3 regions of the Streptomyces yunnanensis genome follow, and region 1 is predicted to be linked to each of the others. Evidence: riboswitches for the same ligand, from Rfam matches in the RefSeq annotation. Region 1 holds a riboswitch; each other region holds the start of a gene.
What was found. A riboswitch is a leader RNA that binds a small molecule or an ion and turns the genes downstream of it on or off. The one in region 1 is predicted to bind magnesium.

Region 1 (5,631 bases):
CCTCCTTCCCCCGCAATGGCCACCTGCACATACGACGCACGAGTGTCTGAGATCTTCCCGGCTTTTGCGGATCGACTGAGGCTGCTCACGCCCCGAAGGGATCGCCGCATGAACCAGTCGTGGAACGCGGACCGCTGGCCGAACCGGTAACCAGCCGGACCGGACTGCGGTCGTGAATCAGGTCCCCGCCTCAGTCGTATGGGGTGTCGCCTGGCGGAAGGCGATTGCGGCGCCAAGAGCTGCGGTGGAGGGCACGAAGAGGTCGCCGGATGCCGAGTGCCGCAAGGGAAATCCGTTGCGCCGTAGCAGGTCTCGGGTGAGAGCGATGTCGTGCACAGCGACCGTGTATCCCACGAACGCGGGAAGTGCGGCGGGGTGTTCGCCTGGTAGGACGGTTGCGAGCTGGGAGTCGGGTACGAGAGTGAGCGTGGCGTTATCGAGGTCGAAGACGTGCGCCGGCCCGTCCGTCCGTGCCGGCTGGTCGAGGTAGTCCTCGTAACGTCGTTGCACGGCGGTGAGTTGGTCGTCCGCGATGCAGAGCATGGTCCCGATGAGGTCGAGGGCGCCATTGGGGTGGTCGAGTTGCCGGGTGCCCTGGATGTCCGGGTCCAGGTCCGCGACGACGCCGACCCGCCCCTCCGTGACACAGCCCGGCTTCGCGCCGATCTCGTTACTGCTGATCTCCAGGTAGCGGACGACCTCCGTCCGGGCTTCGCCCCTGTGCTGCACCGGGCGTGTCACGGTGTGCACCCCGCCGTGCCCTACACCGGTCTCGGTCAGCCGCGCGGCAGCCGCATCGATATCGGGTGAGGAGAACATGAGAATATGCAGACCCTCGAAGCGGTCGAGGAACACTGCCAGGTTGGCGCTGGTTCGGCCGATCTGTTCGATCAGCCTCGGCAGCACCTCCGGTGGCGCTTGGAGGGGAACGAGGTGTGCGTCGTGCGGTAGGTGGTGGACACCGTCCTCCTGCACGTAGGTCGCAAGCTCGACAAAGCTGCGCGGGAAGTCGGCATGGGTGTTCGCGGCACCAAAGGGTTGGGGGGCCGCGCCCTTTCGGGCTGCCATGGTGGGATAGCTGGGCGGTGGCACCCGGAAACCCAGACGCTGGTAGAGGGTGAGTGCCTGCGCCATGTTGCTGACGATGTGGCCAACGTGGTGCAGGCGGGCGACGTCGTTCCCCATGCCGCTCACCGTAAATTAGCTCGACCAACTGGTCAATCTATTTGGGAGTGAGGTTCGCTCACCGGCGCGCAGTCTGTGTACCGTCGTGCGGGTGGCAGCAGAACACATCGATGGCCGGCAACTTCGCTACCAGCACCGACGCCCCGAACTGCTGGACGACGTCGCCGCCTACGTGCTGGAGCACGGGCTCGCCGACCTGGCCATGCGTCCCCTGGCCACGGCAGTCGGAGTGAGCCACGGCACCTTGCTCCATCACTTCGGCTCCAAGGAGAACCTGGTCACCGAGGTGATCCAGCGACTGCGAACGCGCATGGCCGACGCCGCGGACGTCACCAGCTCGCCCAACAGCACCGGCAACCTGGCTTACTGGTGGCAGCGTTCGACTGCCTCGCAGCACTTGCCCGTCTACCGTTTGCTCTTCGAGGTCTACGCGCAAGCGGTGCGGCAGCCGGAACGCTACGGGCACTACCTCCAGCAGGTCGTCCACGACTCCCTGAAACTGATGGAGAGTCTGGTCGAGGCAGAGGGATGCCCTCCCGCGCGGGCTACCCTCGTGGCCTCGGTGATCGTGGCGCAGGCCCGTGGCCTGCAGCTCGATCTGCTCGCCACCGGCGACCGAGAGCGGGTCGACCGCAGCTTCGCGCTCTTCCTCGACATGCTCACCATGCTCAAACACACCTGGCACCAGTAGTCCACGTCCACCGCCGGTTCGAGCCGCTGACGCCAGCACCGCGACTTGGCGGTACGCCGCTGCCATAGCCAGAGTTAAGAGGACGGTTCGTGAGTCTTTGAGTCGTTCTGTGGTCGTCTGATGGTGTGAGGCGGGGGCGGAATCCGCGGATTCGTGGTGCGGGGTCTGCTGGGGTTGGCGGGGTGAGTGAACGCAAGCCGTACCCCAGCGACTTATCGGACGAGCAGTGGTCGTTGATCGAGCCGGTGATCACCGCGTGGAAGGACCGGCACCGCTCGGTCAGCGGTCATCAGGGCGCTTACGACATGCGGGAGATCGTGAACGCGATCCTCTATCAGGGGCGGACCGGCTGCCAGTGGGCCCACCTCCCGCACGACCTGCCGCAGAAAGAGTGCGACGTACTACTACTTCGCCGCCTGGCGGGACGATGGAACCGACCAGGTCATCCATGAACTCCTGCGCTGCCAGGTCCGTGAACGCGCCCGACGATGAGAGGACCCGACCCTGGTGGTGCTGGACACCCAGAGTGTCCACGCGGCCGTCGGGGTCCCCGCCGCCACGACCGGCTACGATCCGGCCAAACGGGTACCGGGCCGCAAACGCGGCGTGGCAGTTGACGTCCTCGGCCTGGTCATCGCGGTCGCCGTCCTCGCCGCGAACGTCCACGACAACACCGCGGGCATCGCCCTGCTGGACCAGGTCGCCGAGCACACCGGCGACACCGTCCGCAAAGCCCTGGTCGACCAGGGCTTCAAGAACCAGGTCGTCGAACACGGCGCCGGCCTGGGCATCGACGTCGAGATCGTCGAACGCGCCCCCCGCTACCGGGGATTCCTGCCGCAACCGAAGCGGTGGAGAGTCGAGCAGACCTACGGGATCCTGATACTGCACCGACGCCTGGTCCGTGACGACGAGCACCTCACCGCCTCGTCCGCCTCCCGCGTCTATCGGGCGATGTCCCATGTCATGATCCGCCGTCTCACCGGCACGAACACCTCCATCTGGCGCGAGGAGGCGGTGAGCGCGTGAACGTTCGCCCCCTCCTTGAGGCACTGGACCTGCAAGAGGAAGCCGCCCGGGCCCTGGCTGACGACCTTCGCACGCAGATCGACGACCTGCAGACCCGGCTGAGGGAGGCCGAGACACACCTCGCGCACCTCGCGATCACCCGCAAGACCGTCACCAGCCTCGCCGACCGGCTCCCCGCATCCCCGCCCGAACTGCCCGAGCACCCGGACTACCCGCACATCCTCGCCGCCTTCAACGAGTCGACCGCCCCCCTGCGGGCCAAGGACGCCTGCCAGGCCCTTGGCCATGAACCGCTGCCGAAGAACGTCGAAGGCACCCGGGCCAAGCAGAAGCGCCTGGTCAAACTCGGCATCCTCACCGAAGCCGACACCGGCTGCTTCACCCGGCGACAGTAGCCGGCACCGCGGCCAGCACACCTGCCCCAAGTCTCACTTCGAAACGAACATCAACTCACGAACCGTCCACTTACACGATCCGGGTATCCGCAGACTGCTCCCCCGTGGCGAGTACCTACCTCGCCTGCTGCCGGACCAGGCAGCGGCGCTCGGGCGCCGTCCAGGGGCCGGCGCAGGGCGGGCCCCACTCGCCGGGTTCCGTGGGGCGTCCAGGACCTCCCGGCGGGGCCCTGCAGCGCCAGGCGCACTTTTGAGTCAGCTGGGCAACGTCGAGGTCATGGGGTCGGCCGACTCGTCGGCAACAGCCGTCACTCGGCGCCCCGGCGCGGAGCTTCATGAGGGGATCGCCGGCGGGTCGAGGCAGCGGCCGCCGGCGTCGTACCGGAGTCCGTGAGCTTGAGGGAGATCCCGCCCCACATCAAGGAGAACGTGGTCGGCCACACAGCGGACCGATGGCGCCTCCAGGGGGAAATCGCCGAGCTGGTGGAGGTCACTTCTGCGTCGGTGCAGCAAGACGCGTGGCAGGATCGGCCGCTGCGGGCCCAGACAGGCGCCGAACACAAGCCAGCCAGCCGGAGCGCCAACCAGGTCGCCATCGGCATGCCCACCTCAGACAGCGGAGAACACCCCTCCTCCGCGCCCGTAACCGCACGCAAGAACTGAACAGACGCCACGCCCACGGCCAGCCTGCCCCTCCGATCGCAATGTCCGCCGGCCAGTTGGCCTGCCAGGACCTTATGACCCACGCCCTGGTTGGGCATGAGCCGGGCACAGGCGGCGCCCACGTGATGGACCGCCTTCGAGAGCCTTCTCGACTTCCAGTGATTGAGGCCAGATCCAGACCAGGCACGGACCAACCAGCGGGAGCCTCGCCCCGCAAGGCCACAGAGGCGACGCGGGCGCCCACTCCGCCACAGGGAGAAGCCGACTGGGGCCGGGAACATGTTCCGTTACGAGGTGTGTCAAGACTTCGCCAAGTAGTTGCGCTATTTCGCAACTATGCCGCTATGCTTCTGGAGGTTTGAAGAAGGCACCTCGTTCGGTGAGGCGTCTGCACGGACACAGGCCACTGACCCCACGACGTCGAGAGACGCCCAGGTTCAGGACAGGTCTCCCCGGCCTAAGGGGTGACCCCAAGTGGCTTCCCCCACAGGTGGAATACGCCGTGCAGTGCCAAAGCTCTGACGAGTTGGGGTGAACCAGTCATCGGGGCTGGTCCGCTCCTTGCCGCGTCGTCCAGCGCCCACGTGCGCTCCGGCCGGGAGGAGGCGAGAGACATGGACTGCAGTTGCAGTAGTCCGGGCCACAGTAGGCCCGTCATCCGGATTCGTATGCCTTTCTCGACCTCCGGTACGCGGTAACCACCTCTCCCGCGCGCACTCGCATCCCCGTTCCTGACACCGGTGCGGCCTCTTGGGCTGCCTCGGGTGTCCGGGCTGCGCGCTCGCAGGGGGATGGCTCCCGCGCGCCCTCAACGCCGCTCCCCAACGGGGGAATTGGGAGGCCCGCCATGACCAACGTGATCAACGAAAAGACCATTCCCGCACCGCGCAGCGCAGTCCTCGACGACGCGCACGTGGGCGACATCCGCGGTGCGCTCGGCACCATCAAGCACGACGACACCGGCGAGCGCCGGGGCCTGTCCGCCAAGCTCAAGACGCTGCTGGCGATCGTCGGGCCCGGCCTGATCGTGATGGTCGGTGACAACGACGCCGGCGCCTTCGCCACCTACGGTCAGGCCGGTCAGAACTACGGCACCCAGCTGCTGTGGACCCTGCTCCTGCTCATCCCCGTCCTGTACGTCAACCAGGAGATGGTGCTGCGTCTCGGCGCCGTCACCGGCGTCGGGCACGCCCGCCTCATCCTGGAGCGGTTCGGGAAGTTCTGGGGCGCGTTCTCCGTCATCGACCTGTTCCTGCTCAACGCGCTGACGCTGGTGACCGAGTTCATCGGCATCACCATGGCCGCCGACTATCTGGGGCTACCGAAGGCCGCCTCGGTGATCCTGGCCGCCGCCATCATCATCGCCTCCGCGTTCACCGGCTCCTTCCGCCGCTTCGAGCGGATCGCCGTGACCCTGTGCGCCGCCTCGCTGCTCCTGGTCCCGCTCTACTTCATGCTCCACCCCAAGACCTCGCAGATGGCCCACGACTTCGTGACCCCGGTCATCCCCGGCGGCAGCGGCGAGCTGGCCACCGTCATGCTGCTGATCATCGGCATCGTGGGCACTACGGTGGCACCCTGGCAGCTGTTCTTTCAGCAGTCGTACGTGATCGACAAGCGCATCACCCCGCGCTTCATGAAATACGAGAAGGCCGACCTGTGGATCGG
Region 2 (5,631 bases), 8.1 Mb from region 1:
GCCCCGAAGCGACAAAAGTGCAGGTCAGAGCCTTGTGAGCGATTGGTTACGGGTCAACCGGTCAAGCCTTGGCCAAATGATTGCGCAATTGAACAAGTATTCATGAAGTTCTCAGACCCGTCTCACCGTCCCGTCACGATGCCGCCATACCCTCGAAAGGCCCCCTCTACACCTCGGGGCGCCCATCGGATGACATCCCAACCGGGCCCGGCGGCCGACTACTTGAGGATGTTGACCGCACGGGCCACCACCAGCACCACCGTCAGCAGCGAGACCGCCGACTGGAGCAGCATCAGCAGCTTCGCCCAGCGGGTCAGCGGCATCACGTCGGTCGGACTGAAGGCGGTGGCGTTGGTGAAGGACAGGTACAGGTAGTCGGCGAACTGCGGCTCCCAGTGCTCCGGGGCCATCTCCGGCGTCGCCATCTGCGGGAAGAGGAAGTCGGGGTAGCGGCGCACGGCATGGACCCGGGCGACCGGGCCGCCGCGGTCCCACTCCCAGTACCAGAGCGCGAAGACGATGACGTTGGTGGCCCAGATGGCGCCGCCGGTCGCCAGCAGCTCCCCGGCGTCCTGGCCCTCGGTGCCGCGCACCAGGCCGATCACCAGATGGACCGCGGACCACCCGTTGGCCGCGCTGATCATCGCGATCAGCACCAGCCCCGCCCACCGGTAGAGCCGGGAGACCCGCTCGATGCGGTACGGGTCGGCCGCCACCAGCACCAGCACCAGCGCGGTCTCCAGCCCCGGCAGCAGCCACTCCGGATGGATCGCCAGCCGCTCCGGCAGCCGCCACTGGAGCGCCACCGCCACCAGCATCGCGAGCGTCGAGGGCCAGCGGGGCTCACCGCGGGTGACCCGCCGCCAGGCCGGCCGCAGCCGCCGTCCGGCCTCCTCCACCCCCGCCACGGCAGGCGCCAGCAGCGCCTCGATGCGGTCCAGCCGCTCGGCTTCGGTACCGGCTTCGCCCGCCTTGCCGGGCTCGGGGTTCTCGGACATGCGCCTCATGCTCACCCGAGGTCGCAGCGGTGTCCAGCAGCCCGTCCCGGACGCCGGGACGGATCCGCCGCGGGGTTAAGACTCGGTCAAGAACTTGCGTCCCTGTGCAAGTACCCCGTGGGCAGGGTCTAGACTCCTAGAGGTTTGACGAAGCGAGCACCTCGTTCGGTGAGGCGTCGTCACGGACACAGGCCACTGATCCCACCCGTCGAGAGACGCTCCGGATCAGGACAGGTCTCCCCGGCCCAAGGGGTGACCCCAAGTGGCTGCCCGCACACAGGGCTACGCCGTGACGTGCCAAAGCTCTGACGAGTAGGGGTGAACCGGTCGACGGCGACCGGTCCGCTCCTTGCCGGATCGACGACGGCGCGCCCGACGCGCCCCGACCGGAAGGAGGCGAGAGACATGGAATGCAGTAGTCCGGGCCATCATCGGCCCCCCTTCCGTCTGCCCTCGCTCACTTCCGGCACGCGGTAGTCACCTCCCCTGCGCGGCCTCCCCGCCGCCCCACGCCCCCGTACGGCCCACCGCCGTCACGGGTCGCCGTGCTGCGCGCCCGCGCAGGGGAGATGACTGCCCCGCGCCCCCAACACCTCCCCCGCTCGGGGGACTTGGGAGGTTGCCATGACCGACACCACGATCCGTTCCACGGCCGCGGCCACGACCCCGGCCCCGCACGCCACCGCGGTGCTCGACGACGCGCACACCGGTGACATCCGCGGCGCGCTCGGCACCATCCGGCACGACGACACCGCCCCGCGCCGGGGCCTGTCCGCCAAGCTCAAGACGCTGCTGGCCATCGTCGGCCCCGGCCTGATCGTGATGGTCGGCGACAACGACGCCGGCGCCTTCACCACCTACGGCCAGGCCGGCCAGAACTACGGCACCCACCTGCTGTGGACCCTGCTCCTGCTCGTCCCGGTCCTCTACGTCAACCAGGAGATGGTGCTGCGTCTGGGCGCCGTCACCGGCGTGGGGCACGCCCGGCTCATCCTGGAGCGGTTCGGGAAGTTCTGGGGCGCGTTCTCGGTCATCGACCTGTTCCTGCTCAACGCGCTGACGCTGGTGACGGAGTTCATCGGCATCACCCTCGCCGCCGGCTACCTGGGACTGCCCAAGGTCGGCGCGGTGCTGCTGGCCGCCGCCGTGATCATCGCCTCCGCCTTCACCGGGTCGTTCCGCCGGTTCGAGCGGATCGCCATCGCGCTGTGCGCGGCGTCGCTGCTGCTCGTCCCGCTCTACTTCATGGTCCACCCGTCCACCGGCCAGATGGCCCACGACTTCGTCGTCCCGCACCTCCCCGGCGGGCCGGGCCAGTTGTCGGCCGTGATGCTGCTGATCATCGGCATCGTCGGCACCACCGTCGCCCCCTGGCAGCTGTTCTTCCAGCAGTCCTACGTCATCGACAAGCGCATCACCCCGCGCTACATGGGCTACGAGAAGGCCGACCTGTGGATCGGCATCGCCATCGTGGTGCTCGGCGCCGCCGCCCTGATGGGCTGCGCAGCCGCCGCATTCGCCGGCACCTCGGGCGCCGGCGCCTTCACCGACACCGCCGGCATCGCGCACGGCCTGGCCGCCCACGCCGGCAAGCTCGCCGGGGTGCTGTTCGCCATCGCCCTGCTGGACGCCTCGATCATCGGCGCGTTCGCGGTGTCCCTGTCCACCGCCTACGCCATCGGCGACGTCTTCGGCATCCGGCACTCCCTGCACCGCGGCGTCGGCGGCGCCAAGGGGTTCTACGGCGTCTACGCGGGCCTGGTCGCCGCGGCCGCCGCGATCGTGCTGATTCCCGGCTCGCCGCTGGGCCTGCTCACCGAGGGCGTGCAGACCCTGGCCGGGGTGCTGCTGCCCTCCGCCTCGGTCTTCCTGCTGCTCCTGTGCAACGACCGGGCGGTGCTCGGCCCCTGGGTCAACGGCCGCCGGACCAACGCCTTCACGGCCGCCGTCGTCGGCGTCCTGGTCACCCTGTCGGTGATCCTCACCGCCGCCGTCCTCTTCCCGGACCTCGGCCCGGGCACCATCCTCGGCATCATGGCCGGCTGCGGCGGGGCGGGCGTCCTGGCGCTCGGGTACGCGGAGGTGCGGCGCCGCCGCAAGGGCTGGGCGCGCGGCGGCCGGCCGGTGGACCGCACCGGCCGGGACGACTGGCGGATGCCGCCCCTGGAGACGCTGACCCGCCCGGTCCTCTCCACCGGGCACAAGGTCGGCCTGGCCGCCCTGCGGACGTACCTGCTGCTCGCGATGGTCCTAGTCGTCGTCAAGATCGTCCAGGTCGCCCTCGGCCACTGAGGTCCCCGGCCCGCCACGGGCCCGACACCGGCCCGTGGCGGGCCCCGCGCCGGCCCACCGCCGGCCCCGTCCCCTCGTTCCCCGTCCCCGAGGAGGTGCTCCGTGCACACCCTGACCATCGTCGACTTCCTGGTCCGGCTCGCCACCGGTGTGGCCTGCGGAGCACTCATCGGGGTCGAGCGCCAGTGGCGCGCCCGGATGGCGGGGCTGCGCACCAACGCCCTGGTCGCCGCCGGCGCCACCCTCTTCGTCCTCTACAGCACCGCCGTCGGGGACTCCGGCAGCCCCACCCGGGTCGCCTCCTACGTCGTCTCCGGCATCGGCTTCCTCGGCGGCGGGGTGATCCTGCGCGACGGCGCCGGGGTGCGCGGGCTGAACACCGCGGCCACCCTGTGGTGCTCGGCCGCGGTCGGCGTCCTGGCCGCCTCCGGGCGCCTCGAATTCGCCGTCCTCGGCACCCTCGCCGTGCTCGCGGTGCACCTCGTGCTGCGCCCCGCGGGGCGGCTGTTGGACCGGGCCCCGGCGTCCGGTTCCGACCCCGACGCGGCCGTGCACGCCACCGTCCACGTGGTCTGCGAGCGCCGGGCGGAGACGCACATCCGCGCCCTGCTCCTCCAGGCGCTCACCGCCTCCGACCTGACCCCCCTCAGCCTCCGGGCCCGCCGTGACGCCGAGGACACCACCGGCATCCGCGCCTCGGTCACCGTCTCCGGCGACCTCGCCCAGGCCCTGGAGCAGGTCATCGCCCGGCTCTCCCTGGAGCCGGACGTCCGCGACCTGCACTGGCACCTCGACGAGTCCGAAGTCGCCCCGGAACAGCGGGCACTGGCCTGACACGACGACGCGCACCGGCCCGCCCGGTAGCGGTCGCCGGCACGACGTGTACCTCGCGCGAGGTGCGGATGCCCCGTTCCGAACGCCGCGTGCGGACCGGCGCGGAAGGGGCGGCGACCGCCTTGGCCCCTTCACCGTCCGCCGGTTCCGCCCTGCCGGGCAGCCGCCCACGCGCCGCGTCGGACCGTTCAGCCGAGGTTGGTGACGGGGAGCAGGCCACGCTCGGCGAAGACCTTCTTGGCGACGAGCGTGGCGTTGATCGACCGCGGCATGCCGCAGTACACGGCCGAGTGCAGCAGCGCCTCGGTGATCTCGGTGGTGGTCAGGCCGACGTTGAGCGCGGCGTTGAGGTGCACCTCCAGTTCGATCTCGCAGCCGCCGAGCGCGGTGAGCACCCCCAGGGTCACCAACTGGCGTTCTCGCGGCGCCAGTTCGGGACGTGCGTACATGTCGCCGAAGGCCCATGCCACCACCTGGTGGCCCAGCTCCGGCGAGGTGTCGGCGAGGGAGTCGACGATCCGCGCTCCCGCCTCGCCGTCCACCTGCTCCAGCACCTTCATGCCGTACGCGTAGCGGTCTTCGCGGTTCATGGTTCTCCTCGGGGTCGGATGCGCGCTCCGGTCCGGCCGGTGCGTCGCCTCCACTCTGGCCCGAGAACCCCTCCACATCTGCCTCCCAGGCATTGCCCTCTATACTTGCCATGCCTGGGAGGTATGGATGGAGCTAAGGCTACTTGGCTATGTGGTCGCCATCGCGGAAGCGGGCAGCATCAGCGGCGCGGCCCGCCGACTGCATCTGACGCAGCCCACGCTCAGTCGCCAACTCCGCGAAATGGAACGGCAATTGGGCACTGTGCTGTTCGTCAGGGAGGGGCGCGGGCTGACCCCGACACCGGCCGGACAGGTACTCGTCCACCGCGCGACCACCGTGCTCGCCGAGGCGGAGGCCGCCTTGCAGGACGTACGGTTGGCCGCCCAGGGCATCACCGGGCGACTGGTCGTGACCTTCGCCGGGTCGGGCATCAACGGGCCGCTGGGCGCCGCGCTGGGCCGCGTGCGGCGCGAACTCCCCCGCGTCCACCTCCAGTTGGAGGAGAGCTTCAACGACGCCGAGATGTCCACCGGCGTTCTGGAAGGCCGTTTCGACCTCGCCGTCCAGCGTCTCCCGATGCGCGACGCCCGGCTGTCCACCCAGGTCTGGTGGCGCGAGCCGCTGACGCTGTTCCTGCCCGCCGGCCACCCGCTGGCCTACCCCTCCGAGCCCGCCCCGCTCGCGGCACTGGGCCAGATCCCGCTGGTCATCTGGCCCCGGGACGTCTCGCCCCGGTCCTACGACGAGATCATCGCGCTGTGCCACGGCGCCGGGATCGTGCCGCAGATCAGCGCCGAGGGCCGCAGCGTGCAGACCCTCCTGGCCCTGGTCGCGGCCAAGTTCGGCGCAGCGGTGCTCGCCGACTCGCACCGTGCGCTGCGCCGCATCGGCGTGACCCCCCGGCCACTGGCCGGCA
Region 3 (5,631 bases), 2.1 Mb from region 1:
ACGTGCATTGGCACCGCCACGACGAACCCGCCGCCCTCGCCTACGCCGCGGAAAGGGGACTGCCCGGTGCATGTGCTCACTGAGCCTGACGTCGTCCTCCTCCCGGCGCACACGACAACCGCGCCACTCAAAGACAACGAAATCGCCACCGTGACAATGGTGTTGAAGGCAGTCGCCGGCCCTATCCGGCTCCGGCTGCTGCAGGCTCTGGCTGACGAGCGGGAGTTCTCGGTCGGGGAGCTGACGGAGCGCGTCGGAGCGCATTATGCGGCCGTTTCCCAGCATCTCGCGCGCCTGCGGGCGGCGGGCCTGGTCGCGGTACGCCGCAGCGGCCACCGCGTGCTCTACCGCACCGCCAACCCGCACCTCCCGGCCCTGCTCGCCGCCGCCCGGCACTTGGCGGCCTACCCGACGCCTACGCGGCCGGGCAGCCCTGGTGAGCACGCGGCGGCACAACAGCACACGTAAATACAGCGGCGAGGCGGTCGGCGACGTGGGTGGGGATGCCCCGTCACCGACCGCCTCGCCGGATCGTCCCAGGTTGCGGTGCCGAGACAGGTCACGGGTGTCACGCCGACCCGGCGGCGCCCGGTACCGGTGGATGCCGGGGCACCGCACACCGGGGCGTCGTCTTACGATCCGCCGACCCACTTCTTACGGCCCACCGCTGGCTGCCTTCCGGCCTTGTCGAACGTGCAGAAGCGGTCGAAGCCAGGGTAGCCCTGTTCCCCGGTGACCGGGTGTCCGTGGTCTTCCATGTGGTCGACGAGGTTGCCGAGGCGGCGTACCAGGAACGCCGGGCGGGCTTTGCGGAACGGGCGGAGGTCGGTCTCAGTCACCAGGTGGGCTTCCAGGCCGCCGCCGCGGAGTCAGCATCCGTCCAGACTCTCCGTGTCCGGGGGTTTGTCCAGTTCGGGTATCCCCAGCAGATCTCGCCAGAACACGCGGCTCGGCCCTCGTCGCCCGGCGGTATGGCGAGCTGCACGTGATGCACGCCGCTGAGGGTGAAGTGGCTGCAGGTATGGACAGTCATGACACTCTCGTCCCGTTCGGAAGGTGTCGGGCCTGAGGAGCCGGGGCGAAGTCCGTTCTCACGCAGGAGGGTCGCCGATGTTCGTGGGCCGTTGCTCGCTCCGGGCGGACGGTCAGGCAGTGCTCGGAGGGATGTTGTCGGGGTACAGGTGCCAGCGCAGATCACGCACCTGGGGTTCGTGTGTCAGGTGGACGACCAGTCGTTCCAGGGCAGCGGCTGCGGGGCTTTCCGGGGTGAGTGTCATCTGCAGGAGAACACCGACGCTGCCGTCCCGATTGATGGTGTGCACACTGTGCAGGCACGTGTCGGTGTCCGCGAACGCGAGGAAGCACAGGGCGCGTACCTTCTTCTCGACGCTGCGGTCGCACACGGCCTGGAGCGTGCAGTGGGTCGGTACGGGACGCACGACGACCGTCGTGCGCCGGGTAAGCGGGCGAAACCGGATTTTCATGCGGGCACCTTGCGAGCTGACCGGCTAACGGAGCCTGGTAGGTGAGCAGTTGGCTGCCGTTACAGCCGGTTTGCTCTCCGCGCAGGGGTCGTGGGCTGCACGGGCTGTCGTGACGTGGGCCTTCCAGGGGCGACGGTGTCCAGGTGCCAGTGGAGTTCGTGGACGGCGGGATTCAGCCAGACGTCGGCGATCAGTTGGCCCAGTGGCGCCGTGATGGGGCCTGAGGTCGTGAAATGCGCCTCCAGGTGGACGACGTCCGGACCGGCAGCCAGGACGCGGGGCTCGCCGGTTCCCACGCCGTGGGCTTGAAGGGCCTGGGAGAGCCGGGCCCGTATGTGAGGCTCCGCTTCGGGGTCGCAGCGGGCATGGACAGTCGCCACAACGGTGGGCTCGGTGGGAGAAGGCGGGGAGCGGTCGATGAGTTGTCTGACGCTGGCGAGCAGCAGAGCGTTCACAAAGGCCATGGCGGGGCCTCCTCTCCGTCGTCGGGCGTTGTGGTTGCCGTGGTCAAGAAGCCGAATGCCGAGGGGACTTGAGGTGCCCGACACCGTCCGCGATCCGCCGAACGGTCTGGTGGAGGAGGGACCGCACGGCACGGATGACGCGTGGCGCCGCGTACCAGGGACGGGCAAGGAAGAGGACGGACATCGAGGTCACCTCCTTGAGGCGGCATACCGGCAGCTGGGCATGGAACACCGAGAAGTAGCGGGCGGTCAGTGGGGACGCCAGGGAAGTCGGCGACCGGGGACGGTGATGGTGTGTCAGTGGGCGTGCGGGCGAGCGGACCGCTCCTTGTCGGTGGCCCTGGTGACAGAGGCCGGGCCGGGGAGAGTGCGCAGGACGGGGCTGTCGAGGGGGCTGTCGGCGATGCGCCGTACCACTGTGGCGAGCAGACCGAGGATGGCGCGGCCGGTGTTCCGGCTTCGGGCGGAGGGGCGGTGGATGGCGGGGCGGTGGATGTGGACAGCGGTGAAGACGGACATGCGGGAGATTCACCTCCGATAAGCGGCGCGGTCGGCTGCGGGCAGGCGTGGCCGAGGGCGGGTGAACGATTCAGTGGTGTGCGGGCTTCAGCGTCCGCGCGGCGCTGGGGCCCGAGTCAGGCGTGGACGGCCAGGGTGATGGCTTCGGTGATGCGCTCGGCCGCAGGGAGCGGCAGGTCGGTGAAGCGGGCGAGCCAGTGGGCGCCGTGGCCCTGCCGGGCAAGGACATAGGCCAGGTGCACGCGTGGTTCGTAGCGGGCGTGTGGGCCCTGGGGGTGGGGGCAGGTGCTGGGGACGTCGAGCAGGTAGTCCCGCTCGGTGCCGTCGTACAGGGCCAGGCGCACACGCGGACAGATGTGGCCGGTGGCGTTCGGGCCGGGCCCGTTGTCGGTGATGTGGTGGTGTCGTCGGGCCGGTGCGGTGAGTTTGGTCAGGTGCGGGAGAAAGCGCATCGGTGGCCTCCCTTCTCCGTGAGGGGGCGGTGGGCGGGGAGGTCCCGCCACCACCCGGCCAGGTGAGTGGTCAGTTACCGAGGGCGACCTGGACGATCTTGATGACGACCAGGACCATCGCGATCAGCAGGTAGGTGCGCAGAGCGCCCATGCCGATCTTGCGGCCGGTGGACATGACCGGCCGGGTCAGCGTCTCCAGCGGCGGCATCCGCCACGAGTCGCGGCCGGTGCGGTCGATCGGGTCTTCCTTGGTGGCGGTGCGCCGGCGGGTGAAGGCGTAGCCGGCGGCCAGCACCCCGGCGACACCGCAGCCGGCCATGATGTCCAGGATCATGTTGGAGCTGATGCCCGGGAAGAGCACCGAGGCGGTCAGGATGATCGACAGCGACACCAGGACACCGACGACCGCCGCCGTGAAGGCGTTGGTCTTCGGGCCGTTCACCCACGGTCCCAGGACCTGCTTGTCGTTGCAGAGCAGCAGCAGGAAGACGGAGGCGGAGGGCAGCAGGACGCCGGCGAGGGTCTGCACCCCCTGGGTGAGCAGACCGAGCGGGGAGCCGGGGATCAGCACGATGGTGGCCGCGGCGGCGACCAGGCCGGCGTAGACGGCGTAGAAGCCCTTGGCGCCCTTGACCCCCCGGTGCAGGGAGTGCTTCATCCCGAACACGTCACCGATCGCGTACGCGGTGGACAGCGACACCGCGAACGCGCCGATGATCGAGGCATCCAGCAGGGCGATCGCGAAGAGGACGCCGGCGACCTTGCCGGCCTTGGCCGAGATGCCGGTGATCAGGCCCGCGGTGTCGTCGAAGTTCCCGAACCCCTTCGTCCCGGCGAACGCTGCCGCCACCAGGCCCATCAGGGCGGCCGCACCGATGACGACGATGGCGATGCCGATCCACAGGTCGGCCTTCTCGTACTTCATGAAGCGCGGGGTGATGCGCTTGTCGATCACGTACGACTGCTGAAAGAACAACTGCCAGGGCGCCACCGTGGTGCCCACGATCCCGATGATCAGCAGCATCACGGTCGCTAGCTCGCCGCTGCCGCCGGGGATGACCGGGGTCACGAAGTCGTGCGCCATCTGCGAGGTCTTGGGGTGGAGCATGAAGTAGAGCGGGACCAGGAGCAGCGAGGCGGCGCACAGGGCCACGGCGATCCGCTCAAAACGGCGGAAGGAGCCGGTGAACGCGGAGGCGATGATGATGGCGGCGGCCAGGATCACCGAGGCGGCCTTCGGCAGGCCCAGATAGTCCGCGGCCATGGTGATGCCGATGAACTCCGTCACCAGCGTCAGCGCGTTGAGCAGGAACAGGTCGATGACGGAGAACGCGCCCCAGAACTTCCCGAACCGCTCCAGGATCAGCCGCGCGTGCCCCACCCCGGTCACCGCGCCGAGACGCAGCACCATCTCCTGGTTGACGTACAGGACGGGGATGAGCAGGAGCAGGGTCCACAGCAGCTGGGTGCCGTAGTTCTGACCGGCCTGGCCGTAGGTGGCGAAGGCGCCGGCGTCGTTGTCACCGACCATCACGATCAGGCCGGGGCCGACGATCGCCAGCAGCGTCTTGAACTTCGCGGACAGACCCCGGCGCTCTCCGGTGTCGTCGTGCTTGATGGTGCCGAGCGCACCGCGGATGTCGCCCACGTGCGCGTCGTCGAGGACTGCGCTGCGCTGTGCGGGAGCGGTGGGGTGGGTGAGCGTCGTTTCGGTCATGACAGACCTCCCGTTCCCCCGAAGGGGGAGGTTTTGGGCATGCCTGGGCAACGCGCACGCTGCACGCGCAGGCCGGCGGCCCGGGACGGCGTCAAGCCGCACGGGTGCCGGGCGCTGGAACAGGGACGCGAGTACGCGCAGAAGGTGGTTACCGCATGCCGGGACAGGGCGAGAACAGGCGGAGGCGGGGCCTACTGTGGCCCGGACTACTGCAACCGCAATCCATGTCTCTCGCCTCCTCCCGGCCGGGGCGCGCAATCGCGCCAATCGACTCGGCAAAGAGCAGACCGGCCCGCATGGCCGGTTCACCCCAACTCGTCAGAGCTTTGGCACTGCACGGCGTAATCCTGTGGGGGCAGCCACTTGGGGTCACCCCTTAAGTCGGGGAGACCTGTCCTGAACCTGGGCGTCTCTCGACGTCGTGGGGTCAGTGGCCTGTGTCCGTGCAGACGCCTCACCGAACGAGGTGCCTTGTTTCAAACCTCCACGAGTGTGCCTGCCACTTGCATATCGACGCAACTACTTGACTCATTCTTGACCACCGCTGCCCGGTGCGGCACCTCTCACGGTGCTGTTCCGACTGGGGGTGGTGCAGCATCGGGTCGATGGTCCGTGCCGGCAAGCCTTCGAGGGCCTCGGAGATCGCGCCCGGGATAACTCTTGCAGTGCAGCTGGCGGCGGTATCGCGGCGGGCGACCGAGGGCAGTTCCCCCGTGTGGCAATCCCCATAGACCTCGCTCGGTTGCGCGATCTTGCAACTAACGTGGAGCCCTGATGCGTCCCATTTGTCATCGACAGATCACCGGATGGCCGATCGGACAGACTGGGTACATGCAAGAGCGGCAAGCCGGAGCGACGGCCAGCGGCAGGGTATGGGGAGAAGGCCAGCAGTCGACATGTCCCTCCTGGGTGGTATCGGCGCCCGCCACAACGTACCGATCTTCTCCGGCGGCGAGAGGATCCAGAGGCTCCGGCCGCCGAGGATGTCTGGTGGG

Region 2: it holds a riboswitch for magnesium, as region 1 does, so the genes downstream of both, MOV08_RS06715 (NRAMP family divalent metal transporter) here and MOV08_RS42575 (NRAMP family divalent metal transporter) in region 1, are expected to answer to the same signal.
Region 3: it holds a riboswitch for magnesium, as region 1 does, so the genes downstream of both, MOV08_RS32935 (NRAMP family divalent metal transporter) here and MOV08_RS42575 (NRAMP family divalent metal transporter) in region 1, are expected to answer to the same signal.

Annotation. Positions count from the first base shown of each region.
Region 1 is NZ_CP095749.1:9,671,629-9,677,259, reverse strand. Features, by position in the region: gene MOV08_RS42605 (GNAT family N-acetyltransferase) at 1-50, shown strand, start outside; gene MOV08_RS42600 (VOC family protein) at 178-1,185, opposite strand; gene MOV08_RS42595 (TetR/AcrR family transcriptional regulator) at 1,277-1,876, shown strand; partial or broken gene MOV08_RS42590 (IS5 family transposase) at 2,059-2,905, shown strand; gene MOV08_RS42585 (hypothetical protein) at 2,902-3,300, shown strand; gene MOV08_RS42580 (hypothetical protein) at 3,691-3,963, shown strand; M-box (ykoK) riboswitch at 4,328-4,501, shown strand; gene MOV08_RS42575 (NRAMP family divalent metal transporter) at 4,811-5,631, shown strand, end outside.
Region 2 is NZ_CP095749.1:1,543,932-1,549,562, forward strand. Features, by position in the region: gene MOV08_RS06710 (DUF1345 domain-containing protein) at 219-998, opposite strand; M-box (ykoK) riboswitch at 1,152-1,323, shown strand; gene MOV08_RS06715 (NRAMP family divalent metal transporter) at 1,623-3,290, shown strand; gene MOV08_RS06720 (MgtC/SapB family protein) at 3,393-4,124, shown strand; gene MOV08_RS06725 (carboxymuconolactone decarboxylase family protein) at 4,313-4,714, opposite strand; gene MOV08_RS06730 (LysR family transcriptional regulator) at 4,842-5,631, shown strand, end outside.
Region 3 is NZ_CP095749.1:7,533,426-7,539,056, forward strand. Features, by position in the region: gene MOV08_RS32900 (hypothetical protein) at 1-83, shown strand, start outside; gene MOV08_RS32905 (ArsR/SmtB family transcription factor) at 67-468, shown strand; gene MOV08_RS32910 (hypothetical protein) at 633-839, opposite strand; gene MOV08_RS32915 (hypothetical protein) at 1,146-1,484, opposite strand; gene MOV08_RS32920 (hypothetical protein) at 1,544-1,948, opposite strand; gene MOV08_RS32925 (hypothetical protein) at 2,246-2,467, opposite strand; gene MOV08_RS32930 (hypothetical protein) at 2,584-2,919, opposite strand; gene MOV08_RS32935 (NRAMP family divalent metal transporter) at 2,990-4,636, opposite strand; M-box (ykoK) riboswitch at 4,939-5,109, opposite strand; gene MOV08_RS32940 (lytic transglycosylase domain-containing protein) at 5,627-5,631, shown strand, end outside.